DNA from 3 places in the Streptomyces sp. NPDC026538 genome. Region 1 is predicted to be linked to each of the others. Evidence: riboswitches for the same ligand, from Rfam matches in the RefSeq annotation. Region 1 holds a riboswitch; each other region holds the start of a gene.

Evidence for each region. Region 1 has a riboswitch for cobalamin ahead of ACZ4N4_RS00345 (cobalamin biosynthesis protein). Riboswitches for the same ligand answer to the same signal wherever they lie in the genome.
Region 2: another riboswitch for cobalamin. It lies ahead of ACZ4N4_RS23150 (ribonucleoside-diphosphate reductase subunit alpha); the one in region 1 lies ahead of ACZ4N4_RS00345 (cobalamin biosynthesis protein).
Region 3: another riboswitch for cobalamin. It lies ahead of nicT (Nickel transporter NicT); the one in region 1 lies ahead of ACZ4N4_RS00345 (cobalamin biosynthesis protein).

The regions. Positions count from the first base shown of each region.
Region 1 covers NZ_JBVHQG010000001.1:60,044-70,212, reverse strand. The annotation lists gene cobN (cobaltochelatase subunit CobN) at 1-1,275, opposite strand, end outside; gene ACZ4N4_RS00350 (cobyric acid synthase) at 1,272-2,843, opposite strand; gene ACZ4N4_RS00345 (cobalamin biosynthesis protein) at 2,840-3,823, opposite strand; cobalamin riboswitch at 3,925-4,064, opposite strand; gene ACZ4N4_RS00340 (hypothetical protein) at 4,210-4,437, opposite strand; gene ACZ4N4_RS00335 (inorganic phosphate transporter) at 4,457-5,710, opposite strand; gene ACZ4N4_RS00330 (lysozyme) at 5,885-6,661, opposite strand; gene ACZ4N4_RS00325 (class II aldolase/adducin family protein) at 6,858-7,592, shown strand; gene ACZ4N4_RS00320 (alpha/beta hydrolase family protein) at 7,961-9,088, shown strand; gene ACZ4N4_RS00315 (hypothetical protein) at 9,421-10,169, shown strand, end outside.
Region 2 covers NZ_JBVHQG010000005.1:584,844-595,012, forward strand. The annotation lists gene def (peptide deformylase) at 1-597, shown strand, start outside; gene cyc1 (epi-isozizaene synthase) at 890-1,975, shown strand; gene ACZ4N4_RS23130 (bifunctional albaflavenone monooxygenase/terpene synthase) at 1,972-3,351, shown strand; gene ACZ4N4_RS23135 (helix-turn-helix domain-containing protein) at 3,391-4,356, opposite strand; gene ACZ4N4_RS23140 (hypothetical protein) at 4,450-4,692, shown strand; gene ACZ4N4_RS23145 (ribonucleotide-diphosphate reductase subunit beta) at 4,605-5,633, opposite strand; gene ACZ4N4_RS23150 (ribonucleoside-diphosphate reductase subunit alpha) at 5,633-8,017, opposite strand; cobalamin riboswitch at 8,143-8,267, opposite strand; gene ACZ4N4_RS23155 (GNAT family N-acetyltransferase) at 8,291-8,827, opposite strand; gene mctP (monocarboxylate uptake permease MctP) at 8,962-10,169, opposite strand, start outside.
Region 3 covers NZ_JBVHQG010000002.1:1,225,322-1,235,490, forward strand. The annotation lists gene ACZ4N4_RS12385 (YcnI family copper-binding membrane protein) at 1-499, opposite strand, end outside; gene ACZ4N4_RS12390 (hypothetical protein) at 539-1,141, opposite strand; gene ACZ4N4_RS12395 (hypothetical protein) at 1,468-1,683, shown strand; gene nicT (Nickel transporter NicT) at 1,797-2,903, opposite strand; cobalamin riboswitch at 2,932-3,140, opposite strand; gene ACZ4N4_RS12405 (ArsR/SmtB family transcription factor) at 3,222-3,584, shown strand; gene ACZ4N4_RS12410 (hypothetical protein) at 3,956-4,444, shown strand; gene ACZ4N4_RS12415 (ubiquitination-like system serine protease family protein) at 4,543-4,848, shown strand; gene ACZ4N4_RS12420 (class I SAM-dependent RNA methyltransferase) at 5,282-6,610, opposite strand; gene ACZ4N4_RS12425 (APC family permease) at 6,780-8,825, opposite strand; gene ACZ4N4_RS12430 (potassium channel family protein) at 9,189-9,860, shown strand; gene ACZ4N4_RS12435 (potassium channel family protein) at 9,860-10,169, shown strand, end outside.

The DNA of each region.
Region 1 (10,169 bases):
CCGAGGGTCGAGTTTCTCGAACCACGCCCGGTAGTCCGCGAGCGGCACCCGCGCGGGCGCCGAGGCCAGCTGCTCCTCGGTCAGCCACTCCACGTCGTGCCCGCCGGCCTCGATCAGACGGTGGATCAACTCGTCCCCGCCGGAGGGGTATTCGGTGACGCCGTAGCCGGACGCCTTGAGGGCGTCGAGGACCCGCACCGCCGAGGCCGGCGTGTCAAGACCGACCGCGTTGCCGACCCGCGAGTGCTTGGTCGGGTACGCGGTGAAGACCAGCGCGACGCGCTTGTCCGCGTTCGGCTTGTGCTTCAACCGCGCGTGCCGCAGGGCGATTCCGGCGACCCGTCCGGCCCGCTCGGGGTCGGCGACGTACACCGGGACGTCATCCGGGCCCTGCTCCTTGAAGGAGAAGGGGACCGTGATCAGACGGCCGTCGAACTCCGGGATGGCGACCTGCATCGCCGCGTCCATGGGGGAGAGGGCGGCGTCGGACTCGTCCCAGGTGCTCTTCGACGAGGTCAGGCACAAGCCCTGCAGCACCGGGACGTTCAGATCGGCGAGCGCCCCGATGTCCCAGGCCTCCTCGTCACCGCCGGCCGAGGCCTGCGAGGCGTGGGTGCCGCCGGCCGCCAGCACGGTGGCGACCAGCGCGTCGGCCCCGGCGAGGATCTCGTACAGCCCGGCGTCCGCCCCGCGCAGCGAACCGCAGTACACCGGAAGGGCGTTGGCGCCCCGCGCCTCGATCGCCTCGCACAGGGTGTCCACGAAGGCGGTGTTGCCGCTGAGTTCATGGGCCCGGTAGAAGAGCACCCCGACCGTGGGACGGCCGGCCCGGATCTGGTACGCGCCGTGCACCCCGAACTCGGGCATCCGCTGCGGCTCGGCGAACCCCTCGCCGGTCAGCAGCACGGTGTCGGACAGGAACCGGGACAGCTCCAGCAGGTTCGCGGGGCCACCCTCGACGAGATAGCGCAGCGCCTCCGCGACCACGCCGGCCGGCACCGACGACTCGGCCATCAACTCTGCGTCCGGCACGGACTCGCCGCCGAGCAGCACGGTCGGCACCCCGGACGCCCGGAGCGCGGCGAGCCCGTCCTCCCAGGCCCGCTTGCCGCCGAGCAGGCGTACGACGGCGATGTCCGCGCCCTCGATCAGCGCGGGCAGCTCCTCCGTGACGTCGACGCGCGTCGGATTGCCGATCCGGTAGTCGGCACCGGAGGCGGCCCGGGCCGCCAGCAGATCGGTGTCGGCGGTCGACAACAACAACACAGTGCTCATGCGGGCGCTCCCGGTGGGATGAAAGGCAGTCCTTGCGGCGCGCCCGACTCGATGAGCCGCCAGAGCGCGTCGGTGTCCGCGTGCTGTTCGATCAGGTCGCCGAGCCGGTCGAGCTGCTCCTCGCGCAGCGCGGCGAACGAGGTGTCGGGGGCCGGCACGAACCGGCGGCCCGCGGCGGCCGCCACCTCGCGCAGAAAGGCCCGGCGGAAGCCGTCCGACTCCAGGGAGCCGTGCCAGTGGGTGCCCCAGGTCTGCCCGACCCGGCAGCCGTCCAAGAAGGGTTCCCCACCGGTGACTTCGGCCACCCCGTGATGGATCTCGTACCCCTCGACGCGCTCGCCGAGGGCCTCGCCGACGGGCCGGGTGAGGGTCTTCTCCCGGGCGAACCGCACCCGTACGGGCAGCATCCCGAGACCGGCCACCTGCCCGCGCCGGCTCTCGACCTCGTCCTCGATGTGCTCCCCGAGGACCTGGAAGCCACCGCAGATGCCGAGCACCGGCCGCCCCTCGGAGACCCTGCGCTCGAGCGCCTCCGCGAGCCCCCGCTCCCGCAGCCACTCCAGGGCCCGGACCGTCCCCCGGGTGCCCGGGATCACGACGAGATCGGCGTCGGCGAGTTCCTCGGGCCGGTCCACGAACCGCACCACGACACCCGGTTCGGCGGCCAGCGCGTCCACGTCCGTGAAGTTGGACATCAGGGGGATGGCGCAGACGGCGACCCGCAGGACGTCCGCGCCGACCGGCGGGGCCGTGTTCGACTCCCGGACGGTCCCGCGCAGCGAGACCCGCAGCCCGTCCTCCTCGTCGATCCCGAGCCCGTGCCGGAAGGGGAGCACGCCGTAGGTGTGCCGCCCGGTGAGGCCGTGCAGCATGTCGAGGCCGGGCTCCAGCAGGGAGACGTCGCCCCGGAACTTGTTGACGAGGAACCCGGCGACGAGGGCCTGGTCCTCCGGCGAGAGCAGGGCGACGGTGCCGAAGAAGGAGGCGAACACGCCCCCGCGGTCGATGTCGCCGACGACGAGCACCGGGATCCGCGCGTTGCGCGCGATCCCCATGTTCACGATGTCGGTCCGGCGCAGGTTGATCTCCGCCGGACTGCCCGCCCCCTCACAGATCACCGCGTCATACGTGCCCCGCAACTCGGCGAGACAGTCGAGCACGGTCCCGAGCAGCTGCTGCCGCCCGCCGTGCAGCCTCTTCCCGGGGGACACCACGTCTGATGGCGGCTGCGTCGCGGGCCCAGAGCCCCCGAAGAACCCGCGCGCACTCAGCTCACCGACCGGTTTCCCGAGCAGCACGACCTGGCTGCTCTGCTCGCCCCCCGGCTTGAGCAGCACGGGGTTCATCAGCGCGGTCGGCTCGACCCGGCAGGCCTGCGCCTGCATGGCCTGCGCCCGCCCGATCTCGGCGCCCTCGCGCGTGACGAAGGAGTTGAGGGACATGTTCTGCGCCTTGAACGGCGCGACCTTGACGCCCTGCCGCACCAGCCACCGGCAGATACCGGCGGTGACGACACTCTTGCCGGCGTCGGAGGTGGTACCGGCGACGAGGAGCCCGCCGCCGTTCACGACGCCCGTCCCGGCCGCCGTGCGGAGCGCTGTGCCGGGCGCCGTGCAAGCGCCCCCCGCAGCAGGGCCCCGGCCGCGCCGACCCCGAACGCCAGCCACCCCACCCGCCGTGACAACCGCACCGCCCGCTCGATGTCCGCGACTTCCACCGCACGCCCCTCCCCGTTCAGTACCGGCCGGTGCTCGACCCGGCCGCCGTATGACAAGGTCCCGCCGAGCCGTACCCCCAACGCCCCGGCGAACGACGCCTCCACCGGCCCGGCGTTGGGGCTCGGATGCTTCGCCGCGTCGGATCGCCAGGCCCGTACGGCCCCCTTGGTGTCCGCTCCGGCGACGGCGGCCAGTACGGCGGTGAGCCGTGCCCCCGGCCACCCCGCCACGTCGTCCAGCCGCGCCGAGGCCCACCCGTACCGCCGGTACCGGGCCGACTTGTGACCCACCATGGCGTCCAGGGTGTTGACGGCCCGGAACCCGAGCAGCCCCGGCACCCCGCCCACGGCCCCCCACACCAGCGCACCCACGACCGCGTCGCTCGTGTTCTCCGCGACGGACTCCACGACGGCCCGGGCGATCCCGTCGGCGTCCAGGGCCTGCGGATCCCGTCCGCACAGATGTGGCAGCCGGGCCCGGGCGGCCTCGACGTCCCCCGTCTCGAGGGCGCGCCCGATGACAGCGGCCTCGCGGGCGAGTGAAGTGCCCCCGACGACGGCCCAGGTGGCGGTCGCGGTGAGCGCGACGGAAGCGGCGGTGGACGGTCGTACGACCCGCTGGGCCAGGGCGCCCAGCGTCACGGCGCCGCCGGCGCAGACGGCGGTGTGCAGCGCGCCCCACCCGCGGTGGTCCCGCCACAGTGCCCGCTCAACGGCCCCGGCCGCCCGTCCGAACGCGGCGACCGGATGCCCGCGGCGCGGATCGCCGAGCAGCAGATCGCCGAGAAGGCCGGCGGCGGCGCCGTACGCGAAGACGCGACCGGCACCCATCGGCTCAGCCCGCCGCGGGGGCGGGAACGGGCCTGGTACTCAACCTCGAACGGCAGCCGCGCATGGCGATATGTCCTCACTCAGGGTGTCCACGCCCTGGTTCGACGAGACCGGCGGTGAGAGTTCCTGGCTCCCGGGGATTGCTACCCCGGTGACAGTGGCGGGACCGCGCCGGATTCACACCGGCTTCCTCTCTTGCCGCCGTACTTGGCTCCGGAAGTCCACCACGCCCCCGGAAGACCCGTCAACTTGCCGTTGACCTGCGAGGGGAGTGTGTGGGAAGGCCCACACCGGTGGTCCAGCGGGGCTCGTGGGACATGCCGAAGGCTCCTCCCGAGCGAGTCGGGGAGGAGCCTTGTCCGGCCGAGGTCAGGCCTTGGCCGGGATCAGGACTTGGCCACGATCAGATGGATGCCGTACGCCACCGCGGCCGCGCAGGCGGCGAAGCACAGGTAGGCGGCGGTCACGGCCAGGGCCGCGGAGTTGCCCTGGGCCACGGCGCGTTCGCGGGCGGAGAGGCCCTTGATGCCGAGGGTGAAGAGGGCCACCATGCCCACGGTGACCACGAGGCTGACGCCGAAGACGGAGCCGATGGCTGCCCAGTCGATGTTCATGTCGGTTCTTCCTCGGGGGTCAGACGGTCGCGGCCGGGTCGCTGGCGGCGACCGGCGCGGGTGACGGGGCGGGGGACGGGATCGTGGCGGTGAGGTCGTCGGCCACCGTGCCCGCGGGCGGCGGGGTCACGGCGGCCATCGCCGCGGTCACCACGCCGGCCGGCTCCGTGCCGTCGGTGTCGTTGACGTTGGCGCTGTCCACGACCTCGCGGCGGGAGAGCTTCCAGATCGTGGCGCTGGAGGCGACGAGGAAGACGGCGACGACCGCCGTGCCCCAGTCGCCGAGGTCCGTCACGGACTCGGCGAGCGCGCCGACGACCGCGGCCGCGGGGAGGGTGAGCACCCAGGCGATCATCATGCGGGTCGCGGTGGACCAGCGGACCGTGCCGCCCTTGCGGCCCAGGCCGGCGCCCATCACGGAACCGGAGACGACGTGCGTGGTGGAGAGGGAGAAGCCGAGGTGGGAGGAGGCCAGGATGGCGGTGGCCGCGCTGGTCTGGGCGGCGAAGCCCTGCTGCGGCTGGAGGTCGGTCAGGCCCTTGCCCATGGTGCGGATGATCCGCCAGCCGCCGATGGAGGTGCCGAGGGCGATGGCGAGTCCGGCGGAGAGGATGACCCAGGTGGGAGGGTTCGAGCCGGGGGCGATGGAGCCGCCCGCGATCAGCGCGAGGGTGATGATGCCCATCGTCTTCTGCGCGTCGTTGGTGCCGTGCGCGAGGGAGACCAGGCCGGCCGAGGCGATCTGACCGGCGCGGAAGCCCTTGCGGGTGGCGTTGTCGTCGGCGTTCTTGCCGATCGCGTACGACAGGCGGGTGGAGAGCATCGCGGCGAGGCCCGCGACGACGGGGGCGGCGACCGCCGGGAGCAGGACCTTGGTGACCAGCACGTCGCCGTGGACCGCGCCGAGGCCGGCGGAGGCGACGGTGGCGCCGATCAGACCGCCCATCAGGGCGTGCGAGGAGCTGGAGGGCAGACCCACCAGCCAGGTCACCAGGTTCCAGAGGATCGCGCCGACCAGGGCGGCGAAGATGACCTCGGGGCGGATGCCGTTCTCGTCGACGAGGCCCTTGGAGATCGTGTTGGCGACCTCCACGGAGAGGAAGGCGCCCACCAGGTTGAGCGCGGCCGACATGGTCACCGCGATCTTGGGCTTGAGTGCGCCGGTCGAGATGGTCGTGGCCATCGCGTTGGCGGTGTCGTGGAAACCGTTCGTGAAATCAAACGCGAGTGCGGTCACCACCACAATCGCGAGGATCAGCGAGAAGTTTTCCATTTACCCAGACAATCTTTAGAGGTCATCGGCCGTTGGACCGTAGGCAACCTGGATGAACGGAAGGTGAACTGGGATGGTCACTGTGGTGTCTGAGATCGACTTCAGGGTATCCGCGCGCGGGAACGGGCGAAGCCGCCGTCCCGTCTCCGGTCCGGCGGCTCAGTCGCCCGTTGGTCAGTAGCCCTTGGCGAACGCCTTCAGTCGGCTCGCCGACCCGTTGAAGAGATTCTGGTCACCCGGCAGGCTGCCGCTGTTGTCGTACTGCCAGAAGGTCCACCGCGACCACCCGGCCGGCAGCGCGCCGGCGTCCGCCGAGCCGTGGCGGGCGATCCACAGGGCGTGGTTCGCGGCGAAGGCGCCGCTGCCGCCGGTGCAGAGGTTCCACCAGTGGGTGGTCGTGTAGATCACCGGCCGCCGGCCGGTCTCCCGCTTCAGTTCGTCACTGAAGGACTTGATCCACTCGACCATCTTGGAGTGGCTCAGCCCGTAGCACCTGTGCTTCTTGTCGTACGGGTTGTACTCGACGTCGAGCGCCGGCGGCAGTGTCCAGCCGTCCGCGGTCCAGGTGCCGCCATGGCTCACGAAATACGCGGCCTGCCGAGCGCCCGACGACGTGTCCGGCAGGGCGAAGTGGTAGGCGCCCCGCATGATTCCGGCCTCGCGTGAACCGTTGTACTGCCGGCCGAAGTACGGGTTGCGGTAGGTGGTGGACTCGGTCGCCTTGACGTATACGAACCTGGCGCCTTTCGCCCTGGCGCCCGCCCAGTCGACGTTCTTCTGGTGCGAGGAGACGTCGTGCCCCTTAGGCGGGCTCGCCGCGGACGCCGGCGTCCCGGCGAACGCGGTCGCAGCCCCCGCGAGGGCGAGAGCGGCCACGGACGCCGCGAGGGCGCGGGCGTGATGACGGTGGCGGTGGCGGTGATGGTGCGACGCGGAGCGGTCACGGGCCATGTTTCCCCCCGGAATGGCGACGTGTACGAAAAATCGTCCAGAGATTATTGGAAGATCGGCGTATGATCGGCGATCTTCGGCCAAGCCTTGAAATGGTGCCCTTTGTGGGGATTTGCGCTCTACTGAATACGGGGTGTCCGGCCTAAAGTGCCCTGCCGTACAAGCCGGTTGGGGCACCGCCTGACAGGATCGGGGCATGGCTGAGCAGCGGCGGGACGACCGTGACGGACGGGATGGGCGCAGCGACGCACCGGGTGTGTCGGAGCCACGGAGGCGGGATGTACGCGCGGAGGAGGCGAGCGCCTGGCGCGAGCTCGTCGTCACCGCCCGCCGCACCGTGACCGACGGACTGGTCGTCGGCACCTCCGGCAACGTCTCGGTCCGCGTCGGCGACACCGTGCTGGTCACGCCGTCGGGCGTGCCGTACGACCGGCTCACCCCCGACGACGTGACGGGCGTCGACCTCTCCGGTCGCCAGGTGCTGGGCGCCCTGGTCCCGACCAGCGAGCTGCCGATGCATCTCGCGATCTACCGCGGCACGGACGCCGGTGCCGTCGTGCACACCCACGCCGTGCACGCGACGGCCGTCTCGACGCTCGTCCCGGAGCTTCCGGCGATCCACTACATGTCCGCCGCGCTCGGCGGTACCGTCCGGGTTGCCCCGTATGCGACCTACGGCACCGACGAGTTGGCCGAGAACATGCTCCGCGCCTTGACCGAACGCTCCGGCTGCCTCCTCCAGAACCACGGCACGATCACCTACGGCACCACCCTGACCCAGGCCTACGACCGCACGGCCCAGCTGGAGTGGATGTGCCGCCTGTGGCTGACGGCGTCCGCCGTCCCCGGCCTGACCCCGAGCCTGCTCTCACCGGAACAGATGGCGGAGGTGGGGGAGCGCCTCCGGGGCTACGGCCAGCAAAGGCGATAGCCGCCTACGGCCCGGCCTTCGGCGTCATCCTCGTCGGGCCCCTCGCGTCCCGCCCGTTGGGTTCTTCGCGTCCTGCTCGTCGGGTTCTTCGCGTCCTGCTCGTCGGGTCCCTCGCGTCCCGCCCCTTGGGTTCTTCGCGTCCCGCCCGCCGGCCCCGACGGCGCTCTTGGGTTCCTCGCGTCCCGCCCCGCGCTTCGGGCTTCTTCTTTCCGTGCTGCTCGACTCTTTCTCCGCCGCGAGAGCGCCACGCCACGACGTACGTCCCCGGCGGTGCCGAACTCACCGCGCCCCCGTCGAAGGCTTCGCCCGCGGGACAAACGGCCCCGCCTCCACTGGCCGCCGTCCCGCTCCGCCCCGACACTGGACAGGTGCGCCCAGTCAAAGTCACGGCCGCCGCGGTCGGTGCCGTACTCGCCGCCGGCGCGGCCAGCGTGGCCGCAGGGCGGTTCGCCAGTGACGCCGCGCTGAAGGCGCCGCCGGGCCGGCCCCTGCCCACCGAGCCCCAGCTCACCGTGCACGGCAGCACGGTCGGCCGCATCACCCTCACCCGGGACCTGGCCTCGCTGCGCCCCGGCACCTACGGCCTGGCCGGCGACGGCTCGCACGCGGTCGTCGGCGCCGTCCTGGAGTCCGCCGCGAACACCCCGGACACCGTCGTACGGCGGCTGGAGAGCGTGACCCACGGCACCCTCGAAACCGGCGACAAGGTCTGGCTCACCCCCAACGTCCACGTCGGCAACCCGGGCGCGGCCCTCGGCCTGGACCACGCCGACATCGACCTGCCCGGCGAACTCGGGGCCCTGCCCGCCTGGTTCGTGCCCGGCTACCGGGACACCTGGGTGATCGCGGTGCACGGCCTCGGCACCACCCGTGAGCTCCCCATGAACGTCATGCGGTTCCTGCACGGCCGGCGCCTGCCGGTCCTCGCCCTCGCCTACCGCGGCGACCTCGGCGCCCCGCGCCCCCCGGACGGCCTGAACCACCTCGGCGAGAGCGAGTGGCGCGACCTGGACGCGGCGATCCGCTACGCCGTCCGCTACGGCGCCCGCCGTGTCGTCCTGTACGGCTGGTCCACCGGCGCCACCATGGCGCTGCGCGCCGTCGCCCACTCGGCGCTCCGCGAGCGCGTCTCCGGGCTGGTCCTGGACTCGCCGGTGCTCAGCTGGGAGGCCACCCTGCGCGCCCTGGCCCAGGCCCGGCACGTCCCCGAGCCGCTGCTGCCGCTCGCGGTGCGCGCCGCCCAGGGCCGCGCCGGCCTGCACGCCGACCACGTCGGCGACCCCGTCGACCCGGATCAGCTCACCGTGCCCACCCTGATCGTCCACGGCCCGGACGACACGGTGGCCCCCTGGGTGTACTCCCGCCGGTTCGCCGCACAGCGCCCCGACCGCATCGCCCTGCACACCGTGCCGGACGCCCCGCACGGCGCGATGTGGAACGCCGACCCCGAGCGCTACGAGGAGCGGCTGCGCCGATTTCTCACGCCTCTGATGTGATGCCCATTTATGTCTCCTCTCATATGACATGACGCGCTTGGCATGATTTTCCCCGCACCCGCGGCCCTTCCCCGGCCTCGCCCCGGCGCAAGCCGGAGGCCCCGATTCCAGTCGGTCCCACGGGTTCCGTTTAAGGCCGTACCACTGGCCTGAACATGTCTCCTCGCCTCCCCGCGGGTCCCGTGCGTTGGCCAGCCCCGTCGCCCGCCGTGACATTCCGTTTGGGTTTTCGGACCGTCAACCGGAAGACTGCACCCGTGACGTCCCGTATCCCGCGCGACTCAAGGCTTCGACTCGTCCGAACGCGACCCCTGGCCGCAGCCCCCCGAGCGATGAACCAGCGGCCCGCGCGTCGCCCCGCACCCCGCCCACCCGAGGGCACCCCGGCCCCCGCCGAGCTGGCCAGAATGGCACGGTCCGGGCTGGCCGGAGCGGCCCGAGTCGCCCACTGGGCCGACACGGCCCTCGGTCCGGGCAGCGACGGCGCGACCGCCGACGGCAAGGCCACTCTCTCCGAGGCGTCCGCCGAACGCGCTTCCGGCGATCTGGGCCTGACCGTGGCTCAGATCCGCGCCGACTGGGACACCGCCCGGCTTGCCGGCCTGGTCGAGGTGCACGGCGACAGCGCACGCCCCGGCTGGCGCCTGCGCGCCTGGGACCGCGACGACAGCGCCGTGCTGCGCGGCTGGGTCGCCCTCTTCGACGCGTGGTCGCTCGCCCATCCGGAGCCCGCGGAGTTCGAGGCCGCCGCAGTCGCCGAGGTCGTCTCGGCCATGCCCCAGGTGCTCTCCTTCCTCCAGCTGTCCGCCGGTCCCGTCCCGGTCGAGCAGCTCCTGGACCTGCTGCGACAGCGGGTCACCGAACTGCGCACCGAGCGCTGCGAGGTCCCCTACGAGACGGAGGCCGGGATCGGCTCCGCCGTGCCCGCCGCCAGCGTGCCCGCCGCCCGCGCCGACCTGGCGGACCGCGCACCGGCCGACGACCCCGCCCCCGCCGAGGACGCCGAGCTCGCCCCCCTCCTCGACTGGTCCCTGCACGCGCTCGCCTCCGTCGGCGCGCTGACCTACGGCGTCGGCCAGGC
Region 2 (10,169 bases), on a different contig from region 1:
GACGGGTTCGTCGTCGACACCGAGGGGACCGAGGAGCGCGAGAACGCCTGGCGTGCGCGGGGGACCTCGCGGCCCATCACCGTCGTCGGGAACCCGGTGCTGCACAAGGAGTGCAAGGACGTCACCGAGTTCGGGGACGAGCTGGCGCAGCTGGTCGCCGACATGTTCGCCAGCCAGCGGACCGCCGAGGGCGTCGGCCTCGCCGCCAACCAGATCGGCGTCGACCTGAAGGTCTTCGTCTACGACTGCCAGGACGACGAGGGCGCCCGGCACGTGGGTGTGGTGTGCAACCCGAAGCTGGTCGACCTGCCGGCGGACAAGCGGCGGCTGGACGACAGCAACGAGGGCTGCCTTTCGGTGCCGACCGCCTACGCCCCGCTGGCCCGGCCCGACTACGCCGAGGTCACCGGCCAGGACGAGCAGGGCAACCCGATCAAGGTGCGCGGCACCGGCTACTTCGCTCGGTGTTTGCAGCACGAGACCGATCACCTGTACGGGTACCTGTACATCGACCGGCTCTCCAAGCGCGAGCGCAAGGACGCCCTGCGGCAGATGGCCGAGAACGAGCCCCGCTACCCCGTGGTCGCCAACGACTGAGACGGACAAGGACGGTTGTGACGCCTGGTCGGGATCGCCCCGGCCAGGCGTTCGTCATGTTCGGTCAGACTCGTTCGCCTGTCCGTCGTACATTCGATCCTTTGTGCGCCCCTAGCGATTCCTAATCAGTCACACAAGGGGAGATTCGCGGCATCGTGGGGTAGTGAATGGAGCAAATCCGTTCCCAGACCGGTCAGTTGTGGTGCTGAATGGAAGTGCGGGGATACGCAACGGCGCACGCCCGGCACAGCGGGAGGGGTGTGCGCACCTGGCGGCTGAGAGGGGTATGTTCGTGCACGCTTTCTCACACAGCACCACATCGACGCCGACGGCGATCGCGGTTCCACCACAACTCGCCCTGCCCGTGATCGAGGCCGAGTTTCCTCGGCAACTGCATCCGTATTGGCCACAGCTCCAGGAGAAGACCCGCCTCTGGCTGCTGGAAAAGCGGCTGATGCCGGCCGACAAGGTGCAGGAATATGCCGATGGCCTTTGCTATACCGACCTCATGGCCGGGTACTACCTGGGCGCGTCCGACGAGGTGATCCAGGCGATATGCGACTACAGCGCCTGGTTCTTCGCCTGGGACGACCGGCACGACCGTGACGTCGTGCACGGCCGCGCGGCCGACTGGCGGCGGCTGAGGTTCCGTTTGCACACGGCCCTCGATGCGCCGCTGCACCATCTGCACCACCCGGACACCCTGGTCGCGGGGTTCGCGGACAGTGTCGCCCGGCTGTACTCGTTCCTGCCGGGGACCTGGAACCAGCGGTTCGCCCGCCACTTCCACGAGGTGATCGAGGCCTACGACCGCGAGTACCGCAACCGCACCACGGGATACGTCCCGGAGGTGGAGGAATACCTCGCCCTGCGGCGCCTGACCTTCGCCCACTGGATATGGACGGACCTCCTTGAGCCGAGTGCCGGGACAGAACTCCCGGACGCCGTGCGCAAGAACCCTGCATACCGCCGTCCGGCGTTGCTCAGTCAGGAATTCGCGGCCTGGTACAACGACCTCTGCTCGCTGCCCAAGGAAATAGCGGGCGATGAGGTGCACAATCTCGGAATCAGTCTCGTCACCCACGAGGGAATGAGCCTGGAAAAGGCGGTCGAGGAAGTCGGGCGACGCGTCGGGGAATGCATAAGCGAATTCCTGGACGCCGAGCGGACCGCTCATCGATTTGCCGAACAGCTCGACGACGGCACCGTGCGCGGAAAGGAACTCGGTGCCGCGGTCCTGGCCTGTGTCGCCAATATGCGGAACTGGTTCAGTTCCGTCTACTGGTTCCACCACGAATCCGGCCGATACATGGTCGACAGCTGGGACGACCGGTCCACGCCCCCGTACGTCAACAACGAAGCGGCAGGTGAGAAATGACCGTCGAGTCCGTGAAGCCCGCGACCGCGGAGGCTTCCGAACACGGTGAACTGCGCGAACCGCCCCTCGCCGGCGGCGGTGTGCCGATGCTCGGCCACGGCTGGCAGCTGGTCCGCGACCCACTGGCCTTCATGTCCCGGCTGCGCGCCGACGGCGACATGGTGCGCCTGCGCCTCGGCCCCAAGGAGGTCTACGCCGTCACCACCCCGGCGCTCACCGGGGCCCTCGCCCTCAACCCCGACTTCATCATCGCCGGCCCGCTCTGGGAGTCCCTGGAGGGACTGCTCGGCAAGGAGGGCGTGGCCACCGCCAACGGCCCCCGCCACCGCCGCCAGCGCCGCACCATCCAGCCCGCGTTCAACCTCTCCGCGATCCCCGACTACGGGCCGATCATGGAGGAGGAGGCGCACGCGCTGACCGAGCGCTGGCAGCCCGGCGAGACCGTCGACTGCACCTCGGAGTCCTTCCGGGTCGCGGTCCGCATCGCCGCCCGCTGCCTGCTGCGCGGCGAGTACATGGACGAGCGCGCGGAGCGGCTGAGCGTCGACCTCGCGAGCGTGTTCCGCGGTATGTACCGGCGGATGGTCGTACCACTCGGTCCGCTGTACCGGCTGCCGTTGCCGGCCAACCGCGAATTCAACCGGGCACTGGCCGATTTGCATCTCCTCGTCGACGAGATCGTCGCCGAGCGCCGGGCATCTGGTCAAAATCCGGACGATTTGCTGACGGCATTGCTGGCGGCGAAGGACGAGAATGGCGAGCCCATCGGGGAACAGGAGATCCACGACCAGGTCGTCGCGATACTCACCCCCGGTAGCGAAACTGTCGCTTCCACGATCATGTGGCTGCTCCAGGTCCTCGCCGAACATCCGGAACACGCCGAGAAGGTACGGACCGAGGTCGAATCCGTGACAGGAGGTCGACCGGTTGGATTCGAGCACGTTCGGCAGCTCACGCACACCAACAATGTCGTCGTCGAGGCGATGCGTTTGCGGCCGGCCGTATGGATATTGACGCGGCGCGCCAAGGCCGACACCGAGCTCGGCGGCTATCGCATTCCGGCGGGGGCCGACATCGTCTACAGCCCCTACGCCATCCAGCGGGACGCCCACTCGTACGACGCGCACCTCGACTTCGACCCGGACCGCTGGCTTCCGGAGCGGGCCCGGGAAGTGCCGAAGTACGCCATGAGCCCCTTCAGCGTCGGCAACCGCAAGTGCCCCAGCGACCACTTCTCCATGACCCAACTCAGCCTGATCACGGCGGCGCTGTGCGCCAGGTACCGCTTCGAGCAGGTCCCCGGCTCCGATGACGCCACCCGGGTGGGCATCACCCTGCGGCCGCAGCGGCTGCTGCTCACGCCCGTGCCCTGGTGACCGGCCTACCGGCGGGTGACTCCTGATACCGGCGCGCGCTCAGGCGGCCTGCGGGCCCCGGAACGCGCGCCGGTAGGCGTTCGGCGTGGTGCCCAGTTCCTTCACGAACTGGTGCCGCAGCGCGGCCGCCGTACCGAAGCCGGTGCGGCCCGCGACGGCGTCCATCGTCTCGTCGGTCCCCTCCAGCAACTCCTGGGCCAGCAGCACCCGCTGCCGCAGGATCCAGCGGTACGGCGTGGTGCCGGTCTCCTGCTGGAAGCGGCGGGCGAAGGTGCGCGGGGCCATCAGGGCGCGGCCGGCCAGCTGCTCGACGGTGACCTCCTCGTCGAGATGCTCCGCCATCCAGGCCAGCACCTCGCCGACCGTGTCGCAGGGGCCCTCCGGCAGCGGGCGCTCGATGTACTGGGCCTGGCCGCCGTCCCGGTGCGGGGGCACCACCATCCGCCGGGCGATCTTCTTGGCGACCTCGGGGCCCTGTTCCTTGCGGACGATGTGCAGACAGGCGTCGATACCGGCCGCGGTGCCCGCCGAGGTGATCACCGGGTCCTCGTCGACGTACAGCACGTCCGGCTCGACCCGGGTGTGCGGGAAACGGCGGCCCAGCAGCCGCGCGTGCCGCCAGTGCACGGCGCACCGGCGCCCGTCCAGCAGCCCGGCCGCGCCGAGGACGAAGACGCCGGAACACACGCTCAGCACCCGGGCACCCCGCTCCACCGCCCGGCGCAGCGCGTCGAGCAGCTCGGGCGGGTAGCCCCGCTCGACATTGGAGTCCGAGGCCGGCACCGCGATCAGATCGGCCTCCTCCAGCCGGTCCAGACCGTACGGCGTGGAGACGGTGAGGCCCGGCACATGGGTGCCGAGCGACGGCCCCTCCGCCGAGACCACCGCGAAGTCGTACACCGGCAGCCCCTCGTCGGAGCGGTCGAGTCCGAAGACCTCGCAGACCACTCCGAGCTCGAAGGGGTGCACACCGTCCAGGAGTACCGCGGCCACGTTCGTCAGCATGCTGCCAGTGTGCCTCGTCGCTGGCAGTAATTCGAGGGTGCATGGCAGTGCTGCCACTCACGGTAAGGAGTATTCGGCGCGACAGTGGTGTCCATGAACGGAAACCAGATCGAAGGTCTCGTCGGAATGGTCCTGGTCCTCGGCATCCTGGTCCTCATGGCCCTCCCGTCCGTGCTCGGCGTCCTGCGCGACAGGCGCATCGACCGGCAGATCAGGGAGGCCCACGAGGACCGCGGGGAGCAGCAGGCTCAGAAGTCCTCGTCCAGGTCGACGGTGCCCTCCACCGCGACCTGGTACGCGGACGGGCGCCGCTCGAAGAAGTTCGTCAGCTCCTGAACGCCCTGCAGCTCCATGAAGGAGAACGGGTTCTCCGAGCCGTACACCGGAGCGAAGCCGAGGCGGCCGAGCCGCTGGTCGGCGACGCACTCCAGGTACTGGCGCATCGAGTCGGTGTTCATGCCGGGCAGGCCGTCACCGCACAGGTCACGGGCGAACTGCAGCTCCGCCTCGACGGCCTCCCGCAGCATGTCGGTGACCTGCTGCTGAAGCTCGTCGTCGAAGAGCTCCGGCTCCTCCTTGCGGACCGTGTCGACCACGTCGAACGCGAAGCTCATGTGCATCGTCTCGTCACGGAACACCCAGTTGGTGCCCGTGGCGAGACCGTGCAGCAGACCCCGGCTGCGGAACCAGTAGACGTACGCGAAGGCGCCGTAGAAGAACAGGCCCTCGATGCACGCGGCGAAGCAGATCAGGTTGAGCAGGAAGCGGCGGCGGTCGGCCTTGGACTCCAGCCGGTCCAGGTTCTCCACCGAGTCCATCCACTTGAAGCAGAACCCGGCCTTCTCCCGGATGGACGGGATGTTCTCCACCGCGGCGAACGCGGCCGTGCGGTCCTCCGGGTCGGGGAGGTAGGTGTCCAGGAGGGTCAGGTAGAACTGGACGTGCACGGCCTCCTCGAACAGCTGGCGGCTCAGGTAGAGCCGCGCCTCGGGGGAGTTGATGTGCTTGTACAGCGTCAGCACCAGGTTGTTCGCCACGATCGAGTCACCGGTCGCGAAGAAGGCGACGAGGCGGCCGATCAGGTGCTGCTCGGAGGGGCTGAGCTTGGCGAGGTCGGCGACGTCCGAGTGGAGGTCCACCTCCTCGACGGTCCAGGTGTTCTTGATGGCGTCCCGGTAGCGCTCGTAGAAGTCCGGGTAGCGCATCGGGCGGAGAGTCAGCTCGAAGCCCGGGTCGAGCAGGTACTTGGATGTCGCAGCCTTGGTGTTGCTGGTCATTACTGGCAGGCCTCGCAGGACTCGGGGTTTTCCAGGGAGCAGGCGACCGCGTCTTCGGGGGCCGTCTGCTGGGCGGGAACGGTGGCTTGGGCCTGCGCGGCACGGGCGATCCGGGTCGCCGGGCGCGAGCGCAGGTAGTACGTCGTCTTCAGGCCCGACTTCCAGGCGTACGCGTACATCGAGGAGAGCTTGCCGATGGTCGGCGTCTCCAGGAACAGGTTCAGGGACTGGGCCTGGTCCAGGTACGGGGTGCGGGCCGCGGCCATGTCGATCAGACCGCGCTGCGGGATCTCCCACGCCGTGCGGTACAGCGCCCGGACGTCCGCCGGGATCCACGCGAAGTCCTGCACCGAGCCGTTGGCCTCGCGCAGCGCCTCCCGGGTGCGGGCGTCCCAGACGCCGAGGTCCTTGAGCTCCTGCACCAGGTAGGAGTTGACCTGGAGGAACTCACCGGACAGCGTCTCGCGCTTGAAGAGGTTCGAGACCTGTGGCTCGATGCACTCGTAGACACCGGCGATCGACGCGATGGTGGCGGTGGGCGCGATGGCGAGCAGCAGGCTGTTGCGCAGACCGGTCGTCGCGATCCGCGCGCGCAGCGCCGCCCAGCGCTCCGGCCAGCTGAACTCGACGCCGTAGTGGTCGGGGTGCAGCACACCCTGTGCCGTACGGGTCTTCTCCCAGGCCGGCAGCGGGCCGCCGCGCTCGGCGAGGTCGGCGGAGGCCTCGTACGCGGCGAGCATGATCCGCTCGGCGATCCGGGTGGAGAGCGCCTTGGCCTCGGCGGAGTCGAAGGGCAGCCGCAGCTTGAAGAAGACGTCCTGCAGGCCCATGGCACCGAGGCCCACGGGACGCCACTTGGAGTTGGAGCGGCCCGCCTGCTCGGTCGGGTAGAAGTTGATGTCGACGACCCGGTCGAGGAAGGTGACCGCGGTACGGACGGTCTCGTCCAGCCGCTCCCAGTCGATGTCACCGCTCGCCGTGTCCACGAACGCGCCGACGTTCACGGAGCCCAGGTTGCAGACCGCCGTCTCGCCGTCGTCCGTGACCTCCAGGATCTCCGTGCAGAGGTTGGAGGAGTGGACGACATGGCCAGGCGTGGCCGTCTGGTTCGCGGTCCGGTTCGCCGCGTCCTTGAAGGTCATCCAGCCGTTGCCGGTCTGCGCGAGGGTGCGCATCATCCGGCCGTACAGGTCACGGGCCGGGATGGTCTTGCGCGCGAGCCCATCGGCCTCGGCCTTGCGGTAGGCCGCGTCGAACGCGTCGCCCCACAGGTCCACCAGCTCCGGCACGTCGGCCGGGGAGAACAGGGACCACTGCCCGTCGGCGTTCACCCGGCGCATGAACTCGTCCGGGACCCAGTGCGCGAGGTTCAGGTTGTGCGTACGCCGGGCGTCCTCACCGGTGTTGTCGCGCAGCTCCAGGAACTCCTCGATGTCGGAGTGCCAGGTCTCCAGGTAGACCGCGGCCGCGCCCTTGCGCCGGCCGCCCTGGTTCACCGCGGCGACCGAGGCGTCGAGCGTCTTGAGGAACGGCACGATGCCGTTGGAGTGCCCGTTGGTGCCGCGGATCAGCGAACCGCGGGAGCGGATCCGGGAGAAGGAGAGACCGATGCCACCGGCGTGCTTCGAGAGCCGGGCCACCTGGTGGTACCGGTCGTAGATGGAGTCCAGCTCGTCCTTCGGGGAGTCGAGGAGATAGCAGGACGACATCTGGGGGTGCCGGGTGCCGGAGTTGAAGAGGGTGGGGGAGGAGGGGAGGTAGTCGAGGCGGCTCATGAGCCGGTAGAGCGCGGCGACCTCGTCCAGGGCGTGAGTGCCCGTCTTCGAATCAAGCACGGTGTCATCCGCGAGGCCGGCGGCGACCCGGAGCAGGAAGTGCTGGGGGGTCTCGATGACCTTGCGGGTGATCGGGTGCCGGAGCAGGTAACGGCTGTGCAGGGTGCGCAGTCCGAAGTAGCCGAAACGGTCGTCGGCGTCCGGGTCGACCAGGGCGTCCAGGCGGGCCGCGTGCAGGCGCGCGAACTCGGCGGTGCGGTCCGCGATGAGGCCCTCGCGGTGTCCGACGGCGACGGACTCGGTGAAGGACGTCACGCCCTGCGAGGCGGCCTCGGCACGGATCGAGATCGTCAGCAGCCGGGCGGCGAGCCGGGAGTAGGCGGGGTCCTCGGAGATGAGACCGGCCGCCGCCTCGGTGGCCAGCTCGCGCAACTCCGACTCGTCGGCCCGCGCGGACCGGCCGCGCAACGCGGCGGCGGCGACCCGGCCGGGGTCGGCGTCGGGGAGGTCGGCGGTCAGCCCGGTCAGGGTCCGCAGCAACGCGGTGCCGGGACCGTCCTCGTCCACAGAGATGGTCGCTGAAGCCGGTTCGGCTGGCGCGATGGTCACGTGGGGCTCTCCCTCGCTCGGCACGGGGCCTGGCGGAGGGCAGGAGGCAGCACACGAGCGCACGCACGCGTGTCGCGTCCCCGGCCCACTCCACGAGACCCGGACGTCAGAACACCCGGGCCGGACGGCCGGGCGTGCTGTCGGCAGGTCCTCGGACTGACGCTTGTGCACAGATGTGCGCAAGTACACCGTTGCGGGACAGTTCCGGATTCGCACCGGATTCCCCTGCGGCGACAGCGAGCATGAGCATACATCTAGTGCCGGGTCGCGGTGTCACCCCCACATGTTGTGTCGCGAACCGTCTCGCAGCGTCAACTCATAGGTGACGAGAGTGATGTCGTCCAGCTGCGGCAAGGGATTCCAGTCCCGCTCGGGTGTGCGGACGAAGCCGAGGCGTTCGTAGATCCGGTGGGCGGATTCCATGGTGCGCTGGGTCGACAGGACGACCTTCTCGCAGCCGTCCAGAGCGCGTGCGCGGTCGACGCAGGCGCGGACGAGCGCCTCGCCGGCCCCCTGGCCGCGGGCGGCCCGGTCGACGGCGAGCATCCGGATCTCGGCCTCTCCGGGGACGGCGAGGTCGGCCATCGGGCCGGGACCGGGGACGAACGTGACTCCGCCGAGGAGGGCGTTGCCGTTCACGGCGACGAGAACGGTGGCCGCGGCTGCCCGTTTCGCGACGTCCCTGAGTTCGGTGAGATAGGAATCGCTCTCGCCGAAGTCGAGGAGGCCGTCCCGGAGGTAGGCCTCAGCTGTCAGTTCGCCGAGGATGTCGTATTCCGTGGGTTGCGCTTCCCGGATCAGGATCGTCATGCGCGTGAGTGTGCACGACAGCGGGCCGCCGTTGTGCTTGATTTTCGGCGGCCCGCTGCGGTTTGTGGGTGGTTGCTCGCGCATACGCGGCGGAGCCGCATATTGATACAGCCCCGCGCTCCTGTCGGGGTGCTCTAGTGTGCGCCCTCCGCGACAGCCGGCGGGAGTTCGGCTTCCACTCCCGGGTCGCCCGCGTCCGCCGTGTAGTCCTCCGTCTTGGTCTCGTCGATGCCCTCGGGGGCCTTGAGGGCCTTCAGGACGAATGTCAGGACCACGGTCACCACCACGTTCATCACGAACGCCGTGAGGCCGATGTAGCCGATCTCGCCGATGCCCGGGATCTCCTTGGCCGAGCCGCCGAAGTGCTTCTGGGTGGGGGAGGCCACGCCGTACGCCGCGGCCGTGCCGTAGACCATGCCGACCGCCCAGCCCGCCAGCAGGGCCCAGCGGTGGAACCAGCGGGTGAACAGGCCGCCCACCAGGGCCGGGAAGGTCTGCAGGATCCAGATACCGCCCAGCAGCTGGAAGTTGATGGCGACCGTCTTGTCCATGGTGAGCACGAAGACCAGCGCGCCGACCTTCACCAGTAGCGACACCAGCTTGGAGACCTGGGCCTCCTGCTTCGGTGTGGCGTCCGGCTTGATGAAGTCCCGGTAGATGTTGCGGGTGAAGAGGTTCGCGGCCGCGATGGACATGATGGCCGCCGGGACCAGGGCGCCGATGCCGATCGCCGCGAAGGCCACACCCGCGAACCAGTCCGGGAACATGTTCTCGAACAGCTGGGGGATCGCCAGCTGGCCGTTGGTGACCTTGACGCCGGCCGCGATGGCCATGAAGCCGAGCAGCGCGAGCAGGCCCAGCATCAGGGAGTACAGCGGCAGGATCGTGGTGTTGCGGCGGATCACGTCACGGCTGCGGGAGGAGAGCGTCGCGGTGATCGAGTGCGGGTACATGAACAGCGCGAGCGCGGAGCCCAGGGCCAGGGTGGCGTAGGTCCACTGCCCGGCCTCGGGTGGTGCGAGCGCCCCGCGTGGTTTGCCGGTGGCCGGGTTGACCTGGGCGAACGCGTGGCCGGCCTTGGCGAAGATGTCGTCGAAGCCGCCCAGCTTGATCGGGATGTAGATGATCGCCACCGCGATGACGAGGTAGATCAGCCCGTCCTTCACGAACGCGATGAGCGCGGGCGCCCGCAGACCGGAGGAGTAGGTGTACGCCGCCAGCACGCCGAAGGCGATGAGCAGCGGGAGGTCCTTCACGAACCAGTTGGTGCCGTCGCCGCCGCCGACGCCCATGACGTCGAGGACGGCCTGGATGCCGACGAGCTGGAGCGCGATGTAGGGCA
Region 3 (10,169 bases), on a different contig from region 1:
CGTCCCCGGAGCCCGCCGCCTCGATCCAGCGGACGGTCTTGCCGTCGGAGTAGGTCTGGAGCGCCTTGAAGGTCAGCTGGTCGGTGTCCTCGGGCAGCTGCCCGAAGGCGACGTCGAAGTCCTCGTACTGACCGGCGCCGATCTTTCCGCCGGTCCAGGTGATCTCGGAGGCGGCCTCGGTGATGGTGCCGTCGTCGGTCTTGACCGGCGTCTTGAGTTTGGTGGTGGTCACCTGGGCGGTCCAGCCGTCCTGCGGGGAGACGAGGACGCCCAGGACGGGATGGTCGGTGGGCAGGAAGACCTGCACCTTGGTGGTGGAGGCGGTGTTCTCCTCGTTGGGCACCCGGAAGGTCAGGACACCGTCGGTGGCGCCCTTGGCGTAGCTCTCGGGGTGGACGGTGACGTGCGCGGAGGCGACGCCGGCCGCGGCGAGGAGCCCGGCGGCGGTCAGGGCGGTGACGGCGCCGGCGCGGCGCAGGGTGGTGCGGTTCGGGGACATGAGTGAACGGATCTCCGTGATGAAGAAGGGATGTCGGGTTCAGAGCGCGTAGGCCGCCCCCGACGGCGGACCCCGGCGGTGAACGGCGTACCGCAGCCGCGCACCCTTCAGCGTCCTGGACTCCCTACCGGTCCCGCACGCGTGCTCCGGAGGACCGGGCACCCCGCGCGCTCCAGCCGCCACGCGCCACCAGGCGGCCAGCCCCGGCACGCGGGCGACCGCCCAGCGCAGCAAGGACCAGAGCGCGGCCTCACCGCGTCGCAGCCACCAGGTCAGCACCAGGGCTGCCCCGGCATGGGCGGCGGTGGCGTGCGGCGTCAGCGCATGGACGTGGTCCTGTGCCTGGGCAGCGGTCATCCGCATGCCGTGCAGGACCATCGCGGCGTGGTGCGGTTCGACCATATGGAACATGAAGTGCAGGCCACCCTGCACGGCGAGCGCCAGGCCGCCGATCCCGGCCAGCGACCGCTCCCGCCCGCCGAGCAGGCATCCCGCCGCGAAGACGGGCGCGACCGCCGCGACCTGGACCGACACCGGCGGCATCATCCCCGTGGCCAGCGCGTGCCCCCCGGCGGCGAGCAGCACGCACAGCACGGCGAACACCGCCGCGCGCACGCTCCGCACCGCCAGGGACACCCTCATGACCCCCGATGCTGCCACGCGGCCGGAGGCGCCCCACCCTCGCCTGCGCATGCGCACCACCGTCCACGAACGACCTGGTCGACCCGCCTCCTCCATACGAGTCGGATACGGACCCCGTTCAGTTCCCGGCCAAGGTGGCCGGATCGAGGCAACGGAAGCGTGGACGGAGCACGAGCGCACACCGGCCACCCGCCGCGCATCCGCACCCGGCGCGGGCTCGCGTCCGCGTCCAGCGCGCCGGGTATGCCTCGGGGAGCCCCCCGCGGCCATGCCGACCAGAAGCCGGCGCCGCACCCCTGTACCCACACCCACGGAGGCGGAGCAACATGACCGACATCAACGGACTCGAACCGCTGGCGACGTTCTGCGGCGAGTGCAACTGCGGCTGTCCCCAGCTCTTCGTCGACCCCGCCGCCCCGGCCGAGCAGCGGATCATCCTGACCGACGACTTCGGCCAGCGCGTCCAGATGAGCGCGGACCAGTTCTCCTCGATCGTCGCCGACGCCAAGGCGGGCAAGCTGGACGGCATCGCCACGCCGTGACATGACGCCGCCGCCGGTCGGCGCGCCGGCCGAGGTGGACCGGGACACACACGAAGCGGCGGGCCGGGAAGCGGCGCGGCACGGCTTCCCGGCCCGCGGACGATCCCTTGGTGTCAGCCGCTCTCCCCCAGGCGGGCCGCCCACTTCTGCTCCACCTTGGCCAGCCTCCAGTACGCCACCGCGGCGGCCCACACCACGACGAACAGACCGACGATCAGGTAGCCGACGTTGTCGAGGTCAAGGCCGGCGATCCAGTTGGTCACGGCGTCGCGCAGGTCGAGTTTCTCGTGCAGCACGCCCACGAGTTCGATCGTGCCGATCAGGAAGGCCACGGCGATGGACAGGCCGGTGATGGTGAGGTTGTAGAAGACCTTGCGAACCGGGTTCGAGAAGGCCCACTGGTAGGCGAAGTTCATGAAGGTGCCGTCGAGCGTGTCGAACAGGCTCATGCCCGCGGCGAACAGCAGGGGGAGGCAGAGGACGGCGTACCAGGGCAGGCCCGCCGCCGCACCCGATCCGGCCATCACCATCAGCGCGACCTCGGTCGCCGTGTCGAAGCCCAGGCCGAAGAGAAAGCCGAGCGGGTACATCTGGCCGGGGCGAGTGACGGACTTGGTGAGGCGGCCGAGGATCCGGTTCATGAACCCGCGGGAATCCAGATGCTGTTCGAGTTCCTTCTCATCGAACCTGCCCGCCCGCATGGCCCGGAACACCTTCAGAATGCCCATGAGGGCCACCAGGTTGAGCGCGGCGATGATGTAGAGGAACGAACCGGAGACGGTCGTACCGATGACGCCCAGCGTCTGGTGGGTGCTGGAGTCGTCGTTCACCAGCGTGCCGGCGATCTGGGCGCCGCCCGCCACCAGCGCCGCCATCGCGACCACCACACTGGAGTGCCCGAGCGCGAACCAGAAGCCCACCGACACCGGCCGCTTGCCGTCGGCCATCAGCTTGCGGGTGGTGTTGTCGATCGCGGCGATGTGGTCGGCGTCGAAGGCGTGCCGCATACCGAGCGTGTAGGCGGTGACGCCGAGCCCGATACCGAACGCCTTGGAGCCGATCTCGTAGTGCCCGGGGACGACGAGCAGGAAAAGGATCCCGAAGGCGACGACATGGAGGGCTGCGATCACCGCCATCAGCCCCACCGTCTTGACGGTGTCCTCGCGCCGCCAGCGAAAGGAAACAGAACTGGTCTCGGTCCCGGTTTCGGGCAGGGCCATCAGGTCACGCTCCAGCACCTCGTGGATCACTTCGTGAGATGCCGTGGCCGGTCTCCTGGCTTACGGGTGCCGCGTGCCCGTCCCGGCCTTCCCGTCCGCCAGCCGGCGGACAGTGACCGTACAACCCATGGGACGGAAACTCCCCGATCACAGTGGCGAGGGCCGCTCCGGCCTGAGCCCCCGAACCACGCAGGGCTGTCACCGGTCTTCCCGAACACCACGGCTCCCCAACGGTACGAGGACCACGTGGCCCTTGCATAACTGCGCAGCTACGCAGGTATGCAAGATCACATCGGAGCACCTGGGAAGATGGCTCGTATGCACCTCGTCCCCGCCGACCGTGCCGACCGCCGCACCATCGACGGCCACCGGGTCTGCGACGCGATCGCCGCTATCGGCGAACGCGACCATGTCCGCGCCTGGGCCGAGCGTTTCTCCCTGCTGGCCGACCCCGGACGCCTCGCCCTCCTGCTGGCCCTGCACCACACGGGCCCGCTCGCCGTCTCCGACCTCGCCGTCGCGACCGGCATGAACGACCCTGCCGTCTCCCAGGCCCTGCGCCTGCTGCGCGCCGCCGGCGTCGTGGCAGGTGAGAAGGAGGGCCGCGTGGTGCGCTACCGAGTCGTCGACCCGGTCACCGTCGACCTACTGAAACACTGCGCCACCGCCGACACCGACTGAGCGGCGCGCTTATCGACGCGGCGAGGCGCCGAGGCGCCGGCAATCGTCAGAGCACGGGCGGGAGCCGACCTGCGCGCCGCGAGGAACGACCAAAGCCCCCGGCATCGGATAGCACCACCACCACGCAAACTTGCTATCGCAACGGCAAGCGTCCCTGCTCCCACCGCACCGGAGAGCCGCCGCCTGGGAGAAATCTGGGAGAAGATCTTCTCCCAGAGCCACCCCGACACCACCCGAGACCGATCGCCACCGATGCCCTGACCTGCACATACACCAATACCGGCAGGCGCCGGACCTGCCTGCCCTTCATTCAGCACAACGCCTTCCGCGCACCCGGTGCACCCTCCGAAGAGGAACTGCAGGGGGCCCCAATGAAGGTCGACTACTACGCGGACCGCTACGGAAAGATGCGGACCGGCATCGTCCCGCATCCGATGTTCGTGGACGAGACGACCATCGAGGAATTGCGCGGGATGGACTTCGTGTTCCTCGCGCTCGACAAGGGGGTGATCAAGCGTCCGGTGGTCGGCCGGCTTGAGGAGTACGACATCCCGTTCATCGATGTGGGCATGGGCGTCCTCGTATGCGACACCTCCCTGACGGGACTGCTACGGGTAACCACCAGCGTTCCCGGCCAGCGCAGCCACGTACATGAGCGGCAGCGAATCCCCTTCGCCGACTCGGACGAGGACAACGCGTACGCCAGCAACATCCAAATCGCCGAGCTCAACGCCATGAACGCCTCGCTCGCCGTAGTGAGGTTCAAGAAGGTCTACGGTTTCTACGTTGACCTCGAGCACGAACACCACAGCGTCTACCAATTGGACGGAAACGTCCTCACCAACGAGGACACGGGGTGACTGACACCCGGATCACACATGTGTTCGTCGACTGCTTCCCCGAGCAGTTGGACCAGGGCATGGTGTACGTCTCCATCCGCTAAGCCCTGGTCACCCACCTGTGCGGCTGCGGCTGCGGGTACGAGGTCGTCACCCCCCTCGCGCCCCGGGAATGGAAGCTGACCTTCGACGGAGTCGCGATCTCCCTGCACCCCTCGATCGGGAACTGGAGCTTCCCGTGCAAGTCCCACTACTGGATTCGCAACAACACAGTCGTGTGGGCCAGGCAGTGGACCGAGGAAGAAATCTCCGCCAACCGTGGAACGACGCACCCAACAACTGAGGCCATGGGCCGAACGAGCCGAAGAGGTGCAGCCTTCCCCATCACTTCCAGGTGGTGGGCCGCACTGCGGAAGCGCAAGTGAGGGTACATCCAGGGCACATGAGCCTGGGAAACGGCGTTGACCCGTGAGAACTACCGAGAGGAGTTTTCCCAGGTCAACGCAGGTTCCCCTGCGAAACCCCAGGTCAGCGCCCTCCCGCCCGCAATCGCTCCACGAGTGACAGGACTTCAGCCGCCAACTGCCCGAGTTGGCGCATCAGCCGATCCCCTGGCGTGGTGTCAGCGCTTCACTCTGGCACGTTCACGCGCAGTCGCGGGAGATCAGGCCCCACCCCTATCGGACGGATGCTCCTCAGCCACTACCGGCGACCTGACCAGGACCTCAACGCTCCTGACATCCCATCAGAACGGGCGTCAAATGAGCGTCAAGACACCTCGGAGAGCGTCATTTCAGCGTCAAGATATCGCCCGTAACGCCCACACCGCACATAGCGCACACCATCTGAACCCGCAGGTCAGACGGCCTTTCCGGCCGGTTCAAGGATCGCGACACACTCCACGTGGTGCGTCATCGGAAACAGATCGAACGCCCGCAGTGTGCGTACCCGGTATCCGCCGTCCCGGAAGTACGCCAGGTCGCGGGCCAGTGCCGCCGGGTCGCAGGCGACGTAGGCGATTCGGCGGGCGGCCAGGGACACCAGGTGCTCCACCGTCTTGCGCCCCGCGCCCGCGCGGGGCGGATCGAGGACGATGAGGTCGACCTCGGTGATGCCGGTGCGCGGAAGGACCGACTCGACCTTGCCCTGCTCGACGCGGACCCGCGGGAAGCCGGCGAGGTTGTGGCGGGCGTCCTCCACCGCCCGCTTGCCGGACTCGATGCCCAGCACCGCGCCCTTCTCGCCGAGGCGGTCGGCGAGGGCGCCGGCGAACAGGCCGACACCGCAGTAGAGGTCCAGCGCCATCTCGCCCTTGCGCGGCAGCAGACCCTGCATCACCGCCGTCACCAGGGTGTCCGCCGCCTTCGGGTGGACCTGCCAGAAGCCGCCGTTGCCCACACGGTGGGTGCGGCCGTCGGCCCGTTCGCGGACGAAGGCGCGGCCGTGGACGCGGTGGATGCCACCGTCGTTCTCGTCCACCCGCAGGACGGACACCGGCTTGTCGAGTTCGACGAGGGGCAGGCGGGCGCCGGGTCGGGGCTCCAGGATCACCATGCGGTCCTGGGAACCGGTCGCGGCGATCGCGTCCACCGCCAGCATGCCCGACCAGTCGCGCTCCTCGATGCCGAGTTCGCTGACGCCCGGCGCCGCGATCATGCAGTGCTCGATCGGCTCCACCTCGTGCGAGCGGTGCCGGCGCAGTCCCGCGTTGCCGTCGGCGTCGACCGCGTACTGCACGCGGGTGCGCCACTGGGGCACCTCGCCCGCCGGCAGCTTGTCGCCCTCGGCGGGCATCACCGTGCCGTCCCAGCCGACCTCCTCCGGCGTCAGGCCGGCCAGCCGCCGCAGCTGCTCGGCGATCACCTCGCCCTTCAGCCGGCGCTGGGCGCCCGGCTTGGCGTGCTGCCAGTCGCAGCCGCCGCAGCGGCCGGGGCCGGCATAGGGGCAGGGGGCCTCCACGCGGTCCTTGGACGCGTCCACGATGTCGACCGCGTCGGCGCGCAGGAAGCGGGCCCCCTCCTCGCCCTCGGTCACCCGGGCCACCACCCGCTCGCCGGGCAGCGCGTGCCGGACGAACAGCACCTGGCCCTCGGCGGTCCGGGCGATGCAGTGCCCGCCGTGCGCGACCGGGCCCACCTCGACCTCGTACTCCGTCCCCACCAGAGATTTCTTCGGTTCTGCCTGCATGGCGGGGTGACTCCAGATCAGCGAGAGGGGGCTCGACCGCGCATGGGCCGACGACAGCCCACCAGTCTACGTGCTCGCCGGGGCGCCCCGGCGAACCGTGATCGCCGAGGCCTCCGGGCCGCCCGGGCCGCCCCGGCGAACCGTGATCGCCGGGACCTCCGGGCCGCGCTCAGCCCCCGCTGTGCTCCTTCTGCCGGTGTTCGGCCGGCCCGCGCCGGACCGCGCCCGGTGCGTTCCAGTCCTGACGCTTGCGGGCCCGGTTCCTGGCGGCCTCCGAGGACGCCAGCTGGTAGGGCACCGAGGTCACCATGACACCCGGGGTGAACAGCAGCCGGCCCTTGAGGCGCAGGGCGCTCTGGTTGTGCAGCAGATGCTCGTACCAGTGGCCGACCACGTACTCCGGGATGATCACTGAGACGGCGTCCCGCGGGGACTGGGCGCGCAGGCCCTTGACGTACTCGATGATCGGCCGGGTGATCTCGCGGTAGGGCGAGTCGAGGACCTTCAGCGGGACGTCTATCCCGCGCCGCTCCCACTCCTCGCGCAGCGCCTTCGTCTCGGCCGGGTCGACGTTGACGGTGAGCGCCTCCAGGGTGTCCGAGCGCATCAGCTTGGCGTAGGCGAGGGCGCGCAGGGTGGGGCGGTGGATCTTGGAGATCAGGACGACCGAGTGCACGCGGGACGGCCGTACCAGGTCGTCGTCCGGTTCCTCGGGGGCCGAGATCTCCTCGGAGACCCGGTCGTAGTGCTTACGGATCGCGGTCATCGTGGCGTAGAAGATGCACATGCCGAGCAGCGCCACCCAGGCGCCGTGGGTGAACTTCGTGACCAGCACGACGACCAGCACCAGGCCGGTGAAGAAGGCGCCGAAGGTGTTGATCGCGCGGGAGCGGATCATGTGGCTGCGCTTGGCCGGGTCCTTCTCGGTCGCCAGATGGCGGTTCCAGTGCCGGACCATGCCGGTCTGGCTGAGCGTGAAGGACACGAACACGCCGACGATGTACAGCTGGATGAGGCGGGTCGAGTCGGCGCCGTAGATCACCGTCAGCAGGGCGGCGGCGCCGGCGAGCAGCACGATGCCGTTGGAGAAGGCGAGGCGGTCGCCGCGGGTGTGCAGCTGGCGCGGCAGGTAGCGGTCCTGGGCGAGGATCGAGCCGAGGAGCGGGAAGCCGTTGTACGCCGTGTTCGCCGCGAGGAAGAGGACCAGGGCGGTGGCCGCGGCGAGCACGATGAACAGGAAGCTGCCCTTGCCGAAGACCGCCTCGGCGACCTGGGAGATCACCGGGTTCTGGACGTAGCCGGAGCCGATCGCGACGCCGTTGTGGATCAGGTCGGTGGCCGGGTTCTCGGCCATGCGGACCTTGGTGGCCATGGCGAGCGCGATGATGCCGCAGAACATGGTGACCGCCAGCAGCCCCATCGCGGCGAGCGTGGTCGCCGCGTTCTTCGACTTCGGCTTGCGGAAGGCCGGGACGCCGTTGGAGATCGCCTCGACACCGGTGAGCGCGGCACAGCCGGAGGAGAAGGCGCGCAGCAGGAGGAAGACGAGCGCGAAGCCCGCGAGGCCCTGGTGCTCGGCCTTGATGTGGTAGTCGGCGGTCGGTGCGCGCATCGTGTCGCCGAGCACCAGGCCCCGGAACGCACCCCACGCGATCATGATGAAGACGCCGCCGACGAACACGTACGTCGGGATCGCGAAGAGCTTGCCGGACTCCTTCACCCCGCGCAGGTTCATCAGCGTCAGCAGCACGATCACGGTGACCGCGCAGAGCACCTTGTGCTCGACGACGAAGGGGATGGCCGAGCCGAGGTTCTCGATGCCGGAGGCGATGGAGACGGCGACGGTCAGGACGTAGTCGACGAGCAGCGCGCTGGCGACGGTGAGGCCGGCCTTGGGGCCGAGGTTGGTGGTGGCGACCTCGTAGTCGCCGCCGCCGCTCGGGTAGGCGTGCACGTTCTGCCGGTAGGAGGCGACCACCGTGAACATCAGCACGACGACCGCGACGGCGATCCAGGGGCTGAAGTGGTACGCCGACACGCCCGCGATGGACAGGACCAGCAGGACCTCCCCCGGCGCGTAGGCGACGGAGGACAGCGGGTCGGAGGCGAAGACGGGGAGTGCGATGCGCTTCGGCAGGAGCGTTTCGCCCAGCCGGTCACTGCGCAGAGCGCGCCCGATCAGGATCCGTTTGGGCACGTCGGTCAGTTTGGACACGAGAGAGGATCGTAGGCCTTCGACCTGGCAGGGCTCCAGCCGCAGTACGGGATCTGCCTCCCGAGTGAAAAAAGTGACGGTCGGAACTGCGGATTCCGCGGCCTTCGCGCCATTCGTGCCTAGATGACAGACCCCGCCTGTCTTCGCACCTCGGAGGCCTCATGCCCGCGACCGCAGAACTGATCGGTGCCACGGTGACGCTCGTGGGCCTCGGAATCCTCACTGCCTGGAGCGTGCGCAGCATCACTCGCCGATGAGCGTGACCGAGGGGTGCCCAGCTCGGACGGTGCGTGTGTAGCTTGGGCCTCGGTCTGAGACCCTGATGGGGCTGAGCAGTAACTTTGGGACACCGGAAGGACGGTCGTGCACATCGTCATCATGGGCTGCGGCAGAGTGGGTTCCGCTCTCGCCCAGACCCTGGAGCAACAGGGGCACACGGTCGCCGTGATCGACCAGGACCCCACCGCCTTCCGCAGGCTGGGCCCGGGGTTCGGCGGCCGCCGGGTCACCGGGGTCGGCTTCGACCAGGACACCCTGCGCGAAGCGGGCATCGAGGAGGCGGGCGCCTTCGCCGCCGTCTCCAGCGGTGACAACTCGAACATCATCTCGGCCCGGGTGGCCCGCGAGATGTTCGGTGTGGAGAACGTCGCGGCCCGCATCTACGACCCGCGCCGTGCCGAGGTCTACCAGCGCCTCGGCATCCCGACCGTCGCCACGGTCCGCTGGACCGCCGACCAGATGCTGCGCCGGCTGCTGCCCTCGGGCGCGGAGCCGCTGTGGCGCGACCCCACCGGCGGGGTGCAGCTCGCCGAGGTGCACGCCTCACCGAAGTGGGTCGGCCACAAGATCAGCACGCTGCAGGAGGAGACCGGCGTCCGGGTCGCGTTCCTCACCCGGCTCGGTGAGGCGATGCTGCCCACCTCGCAGACGGTGCTGCAGGAGGGCGACCTGGTGCATGTGATGATGCGCGCGGATGACGTCGACAAGGTCGAGGCCGCCTTCGCCGGGGGTCCGGAAGAGGAGAGCGGTCACTGATGAGGGTCGCCATTGCCGGAGCCGGCGCCGTCGGCCGCTCGATCGCGGGCGAGCTGCTGGAGAACGGCCACGAGGTCCTGCTGATCGACAAGGCCCCGACCGCCATCTCGGTGGAGCGGGTCCCGCAGGCGGAGTGGCTGCTCGCCGACGCCTGTGAGATCACCTCCCTGGACGAGGCGGCGCTGCAGCGCTGCAACGTCGTGATCGCCGCGACGGGCGACGACAAGGTGAACCTGGTCGTCTCGCTCCTCGCGAAGACGGAGTACGGCGTTCCGCGCGTCGTCGCGCGGGTCAACAACCCCAAGAACG